DNA from 2 places in the Pseudomonas sp. Tul2A7 genome. Region 1 is predicted to be linked to the other one. Evidence: predicted binding sites of a transcription regulator. Region 1 holds the regulator's gene; the other holds the start of a gene.
What was found. Region 1 encodes sigma-54, which starts transcription at its own class of promoters, with help from an activator protein. Its sites were predicted from a motif close to ANTGGCATNNANNTTGCTNT; they were not measured.
Positions count from the first base shown of each region.

Region 2: a site for sigma-54 is predicted at 1,407-1,426, ahead of ACOYXJ_RS29230 (CmpA/NrtA family ABC transporter substrate-binding protein). Genes of this name have one in related genera too.

Region 1 is NZ_CP186499.1:1,032,197-1,035,603, forward strand. It holds gene lptB (LPS export ABC transporter ATP-binding protein) at 1-420, shown strand, start outside; gene ACOYXJ_RS04880 (RNA polymerase factor sigma-54) at 608-2,098, shown strand; gene hpf (ribosome hibernation-promoting factor, HPF/YfiA family) at 2,172-2,480, shown strand; gene ptsN (PTS IIA-like nitrogen regulatory protein PtsN) at 2,492-2,956, shown strand; gene rapZ (RNase adapter RapZ) at 2,959-3,407, shown strand, end outside.
Region 2 is NZ_CP186499.1:6,581,154-6,584,560, reverse strand. It holds gene ACOYXJ_RS29235 (ANTAR domain-containing response regulator) at 1-64, opposite strand, end outside; gene ACOYXJ_RS29230 (CmpA/NrtA family ABC transporter substrate-binding protein) at 80-1,291, opposite strand; gene ACOYXJ_RS29225 (quinone-dependent dihydroorotate dehydrogenase) at 1,515-2,534, shown strand; gene rmf (ribosome modulation factor) at 2,775-2,990, opposite strand.

The DNA.
Region 1 (3,407 bases):
CTCGAGACCCGTCAGGAACTCGACAAGGCCGGTCGCCGCAAGGAGCTGGAAAGCCTGCTGCAGGAATTCCACATCAGCCACATCCGCGACAACCTCGGCATGAGCCTGTCCGGTGGTGAACGCCGCCGGGTGGAAATCGCTCGCGCGCTGGCAACGGCACCGAAATTCATCCTGCTCGACGAACCGTTTGCCGGTGTCGATCCGATTTCGGTCGGCGACATCAAGCAGATCATCCACCACCTCAAGGCCAAGGGCATCGGTGTATTGATCACCGACCACAACGTCCGTGAGACGCTGGACATCTGCGAAACCGCTTACATCGTCAACGATGGCCAACTCATTGCTGAAGGCGATGCAGAAACCATCCTGGCCAACGATCTGGTCAAGGAAGTGTATCTGGGTCACGAGTTCCGCCTGTAAGCGCGACAGTGCCCGGTGCGCCGCCAGGGCGCTGTATCGATTCAAGCAGGAATTAATACGCTTTAATTGTTACAGCGCTCTAGGCAAACACTTCAGTTTCAGGCATATAATTTGCTTAAGTTTGGCGCCCCGGCGCCCTGTAGTGGATGGCGCATAGCGCCGGCGAATAAGGTGTTAAGCCCCTGCCATGAAACCATCGCTAGTCTTGAGAATGGGCCAGCAGCTGACGATGACACCGCAGCTGCAACAGGCCATCCGCCTGCTCCAATTGTCGACCCTGGATCTGCAACAGGAAATCCAGGAGGCTCTGGAATCCAATCCGATGCTCGAACGCCAGGAAGAAGGCGACGACTTCGACAATTCCGACCCCATGGCCGACAACGCCGAACAGAAACCCACCGAAATCCAGGAACCCTCCTATCAGGAAACCGCCCCGACGGTGGACAACCTCGAGGACGGCGAATGGAACGAGCGCATTCCCAACGAGCTTCCGGTCGACACCGCCTGGGAAGACGTTTACCAGACCAGCGCCAGCAGCCTGCCCAGCAGCGATGATGACGAGTGGGACTTCACCACCCGCACCTCCGCTGGCGAGAGCCTGCAAAGCCACCTGCTGTGGCAACTGAACCTCGCGCCGATGTCCGACACCGATCGCCTGATCGCCGTGACCCTGATCGACTGCATCAACAATCAGGGCTACCTGGACGAAACCCTCGAAGAGATCCTTGAGGCGTTCGACCCGGAACTGGACATCGAACTGGACGAAATCGAAGCCGTCCTGCACCGCATCCAGCAGTTTGAACCGGCCGGCATCGGCGCGCGCAACCTCGGCGAGTGCCTGCTGCTGCAATTGCGCCAGCTGCCAGCCAAGACGCCTTGGCTGGCTGAAGCCAAGCGTCTGGTCAGCGATTACATCGACCTGCTCGGCGGCCGCGACTACAGCCAGTTGATGCGGCGCATGAAGCTCAAGGAAGACGAGTTGCGCCAGGTCATCGAGCTGGTGCAAAGCCTCAATCCGCGTCCGGGCTCACAGATCGAGTCCACTGAAGCCGAATACGTCGTCCCTGACGTCATCGTACGCAAGGACAATGAGCGCTGGCTGGTCGAACTGAATCAGGAATCGGTGCCGCGTCTGCGCGTCAACGCCCAATACGCCGGTTTCGTCCGTCGCGCCGACACCAGCGCCGACAACACGTTCATGCGCAATCAGTTGCAGGAAGCCCGCTGGTTCATCAAGAGCCTGCAGAGCCGCAACGAAACCCTGATGAAAGTAGCCACCCAGATCGTCGAGCATCAGCGCGGTTTTCTGGAGTACGGCGACGAAGCCATGAAGCCACTGGTGCTGCATGACATCGCCGAAGCCGTGGGCATGCACGAATCGACGATTTCCCGGGTGACCACGCAGAAGTTCATGCATACCCCGCGCGGTATTTATGAACTGAAATACTTTTTCTCCAGCCACGTCAGCACCTCTGAAGGCGGCGAATGCTCGTCCACGGCGATTCGCGCGATCATCAAAAAACTGGTTGCCGCGGAAAATCAGAAAAAGCCGTTGAGTGACAGCAAGATCGCTGGTTTACTGGAGGCACAAGGCATTCAGGTGGCTCGCCGCACCGTCGCCAAGTACCGCGAATCCCTCGGGATCGCGCCTTCGAGCGAACGCAAGCGGTTGATGTAAGCCACGTTACAGCGTTCCAGTGGCAGGCTATCCAGCCTGCCGCTTTATGCACTGGCAACGAAGGAGAAGCTGTATGCAAGTCAACATCAGTGGACACCAACTGGAAGTGACCGAACCTCTGCGCACCTACATCAACGAAAAACTCGACCGATTAGAGCGCCATTTCGACAAGATCACCAACGTGCAAGTCACGATGTGCGTCGAAAAGCTGAAGCAGAAAATCGAAGCCACCTTGCATATTCCCGGCGGAGAAGTGGTTGCCAATGCCGAGCATGACGACATGTATGCCGCCATTGACCTGCTGACCGACAAGCTGGATCGCCAACTCAAAAAGCATAAGGAAAAGACCCAAAGCCTCCTCCAGGGCGCGACCGGTCGATAACCCCCCATTCCATGATCCGACTTGAAAGTATCCTGACCCCCGGCCGTTCCCTCGTGAACGTGCCGGGTGGCAGTAAAAAGAAAGCCCTCGAACAAATTGCCAACCTGATCGCCCGCGAAGTGCCGGCTCTGGAGATGCAAGATGTCTTCGAGGCGTTGATTGCCCGTGAAAAACTCGGTTCCACCGGTTTTGGCAACGGCATCGCCATCCCCCATTGCCGCCTCAAGGGTTGCCAAGCGCCGATCAGCGCGCTGATGCACCTTGACGCTCCGATCGATTTCGACGCCATTGACGGCGCTCCGGTTGACCTGCTGTTTGTTTTGCTGGTCCCGGAAGCCGCCACCGATGCGCATCTGGAGTTGCTACGTCAGATCGCCAGCATGCTGGATCGTAAGGAAGTGCGCGAAAAGCTGCGTAGCGCACCGAGTAGCGAAGCCTTGTATCAGGTCGTCCTGAGCGAGCAGAACGGGCATTAATCATGCGTTTGATCATCGTCAGCGGCCGTTCCGGCTCGGGTAAAAGTACGGCTCTGGATGTCCTTGAGGACAACGGCTATTACTGCATCGACAACCTGCCCGCAGGCTTGCTGCCGGAACTGGCCGAACGGGCGCTGATTCACACTGAGCTGGCGCAACCGCTGGTGGCCGTATCGATCGATGCGCGCAACCTGCCGAGTCATCTGACCCGTTTTCCCGAGCTGCTTGAAGATGTCCGGGCCAAGCACATTCAGTGCGATGTCCTGTATCTGGACGCCGACGAAGAAACCCTGCTCAAGCGTTTCTCCGAAACCCGCCGTCGCCACCCGCTGAGCAACGCCAACCGCTCGCTGGCCGAGGCGATCCAGGATGAAACCGCCCTGCTCGGCCCGATCGCCGACCTCGCCGACCTGAAAATCAACACCACCAACCTCAACCTGTACCAGTTGCG
Region 2 (3,407 bases), 1.1 Mb from region 1:
TCAGCGCGGCTTTCAGGCGCCCGACTTTTTTCGCTGTGTCGTTGATCAACAGAATGCGCAACATGTTTGCGGTCTCCTGTCAGCGGCGGGCGAGAAGGGGAACGTCGTCGTTCATCGCGTGCAGCTTGAAGCTGCGCGCATAACCGGCCGGGTCGCTGCCGTCCCAGATTTTGCCGTCGAGCAACTGGCTGCTGCGCATGTCGGTGCTCCACGCGGCAACACCGAGCTCAGTAGCGGCGTCGCGATACAGATCGAGTTGCTGAACCTTACGGGCGACAGCGAGGTAATCCGGGTCTTCGCGCAGCAAACCCCAGCGGCGGAACTGGGTCATGAACCACATGCCGTCCGACAGATAGGGCAGATTCACCTCGCCGTTGCCGTGGAAGCGCAGCGCATGAGGATCCTGCCAACGATTGCCCAGCCCATCGGCATAGTCACCGAGAAAACGCGGCTCAATACACGAAAGCGGCGCGTCCAGATACTCCGGCGCGCTGAGCAATTGCGCGGTGCTACGGCGATTCTCCGGGCTTTCTTCGATGAAGCGGCTGGCTTCAAGGATCGCCATCACCAGCGCGCGCGCCGTGTTCGGGTATTGCTCGACAAATTCGCGAGTGCAGCCGAGGACTTTTTCCGGGTGATCGGGCCAGATGGTCTGGCTGGTCGCCAGGGTGAAACCGAGATCCTGCTGCACCGCACTGGCGGCCCACGGTTCGCCAACGCAAAAACCGTCGATACGTCCGGCTTGCAGGTGCGCAACCATTTGCGGCGGCGGCACCACCACGCTGTCGACATCCTGCAACGGATGAATGCCCTGACTCGCCAGCCAGTAATACAGCCACATCGCATGAGTGCCAGTGGGAAAAGTCTGGGCGAAGGTGAGTTTTGCGCGGCTTTGGTGCACGTGGCGGTCCAGCGCTTCAGGACTGCTCACGCCAAGGTTCTGCAGACCGTGAGAGAGATTGAGGCTCTGACCGTTCTGATTCAGCCCCATCAGCACCGCCATGTCGGTCGACGCCACGCCGCCAATGCCCAGGTGCACGGCGTAGATCAGACCGTACAGACTGTGGGCGGCATCCAGTTCGCCGCTGACCAGTTTGTCGCGAAGGTTGGCCCAAGAGCTTTGGCGCTTGAGATTCAGGGTCAGCCCGTAAGGCTGGGCAAAGCCCTGTGTGGCAGCAACGACAACCGATGCGCAGTCGCTCAACGCCATGAAACCGAGGTTGATTGCAGTCTTTTCCGGGGCATCGCTGCCATTGACCCAGGCCAGTGGCCCTACCGAAGGTTCATTCATACACCGCCACCTCGAAAAAAAGCGCCGCCGCGGACTTTGCGCAGGCAAAACCCGGGACGACGCCATTGTCCTTGCCCGCGTGCCGTCATTGGCCTGCGCGCTGATATTCAAGGAGGGTGCAAGGCATATGCCAGTGCCAGTGATTTGCGCGTGCGCCTCGCGCCGCAGGTCGATGCCCGGCTATAATCGCCGCCTCTTTTCGCCGCCCGAGTCATCGCCGCCCATGTATTCCCTGGCCCGTCAGCTGTTGTTCAAACTTTCCCCGGAAACCTCCCACGATCTGTCGCTGGATCTGATCGGCGCGGGTGGGCGTTTGGGCCTCAACGGCTTGCTGTGCAAGGCGCCGGCGAAGAAGCCGGTGACGGTCATGGGCCTCGAATTCCCGAACCCGGTGGGTCTGGCGGCCGGTCTGGACAAGAATGGCGCGGCCATCGATGGCTTCGCACAACTGGGTTTCGGTTTTGTCGAAATCGGCACCGTGACCCCGCGCCCGCAGCCGGGCAACCCGAAACCACGGATCTTCCGCTTGCCGGAAGCCGAGGCGATCATCAACCGTATGGGTTTCAACAACCTCGGTGTGGATAACCTGCTGGCGCGCGTGGCAGCGGCGAAATACAAAGGCGTGCTGGGCATCAATATCGGCAAGAACTTCGATACGCCGGTCGAGCGTGCGGTCGATGATTATCTGATCTGCCTGGACAAGGTTTACGCCCACGCCAGCTATGTGACGGTCAATGTCAGTTCGCCAAACACCCCGGGCCTGCGCAGCCTGCAGTTCGGCGATTCGCTCAAGCAATTGCTCGCGGATCTGGCCACGCGCCGCGCTGAACTGGCGTTGCGTCATGGCAAACATGTGCCGTTGGCGATCAAGATCGCGCCGGACATGACCGACGAAGAGACCGCGCAGGTGGCTCAGGCGCTGATCGAAACGGGCATGGACGCGGTGATCGCGACCAACACCACGCTGAGCCGTGTCGGCGTCGAAGGTATGGAGCATGGCGACGAGGCGGGTGGTTTGTCCGGCGCGCCGGTGCGGGAGAAGAGCACGAATACGGTGAAGGTGCTGGCGGGTGAGTTGGCTGGGCGGTTGCCGATCATTGCGGCCGGTGGCATCACCGAAGGCAAGCATGCTGCCGAGAAGATCACTGCCGGTGCGAGCCTGGTGCAGATCTACTCCGGCTTCATCTATAAGGGCCCGGCACTGATCCGTGAGTCGGTAGACGCGATCGCCGCCCTGCGCTGATCCCTTGTGGGAGCGAGCCTGCTCGCGAAGGCGCCAGTTCAGTCAATATTTCTGTGACTGACACACCGCTTTCGCGAGCAGGCTCGCTCCCACAGGTTTTTTGTTTGGGCAAAGATAATGTGACAGGCATAAAAAAGGGCTCCTCGAAGGAGCCCCTGGGCCGCAGCCCGCCGTCCGGGAAGGACGTGCATGGTAAGTCGTTACAAATTCAGATTGTCGTGTCGGAATTAATGCCCTGTGTCAGCCGACGGCGTGAAGTTCGTTGAGTCTGTGGATTCCCGCAGTGCCGGTCATACCGTCCCAGTTGTCGCCGCGTCCTTCTCGCCAGCCGTTAATCCAGGCTTGGCGTACCGACGGTAGAGTAAATGGGCAAAGCTCACGGGATTTGCCACCAACGCCATATTGATATCCGCGCAAAAATGCTCTTTCCAACGGATCACGCTTAAGTCTTCTCATAGGGTGTTTCCCTCACTTGTTGACTGTTTTGTATCGCGTTGACCTCAACTGAGGTCTGGCAGAAGAAACCTGCCATGGTGCGGCTCGCTGCCGGCGTGGCGAGCCAAGGTGTTGACGCCGTTGCGACGTCAACCTGTGTTCAGTTCTAACCAATGAGTCACAACGATGGAATGACCGTTTTGTCATAAGGACGTAACGAAAAGAGTGCTATAGCGATAAGTAACCGCTTATTTATTGAACGTTTATTGAGCAAACCCCGGTATGATCGGCCCCGCGCTGGATGATGGGGTTAATTCTTTAGTGAGAATGACCCACGTTTGCGCTGGGGTATAAAGCGACGAAGGGTCGCTTTAAGACTTTTTGTTGCATCAACTTTTTTATCTGTCCCGGCATCTAAGCTCTTTTAACCCGAGCAGC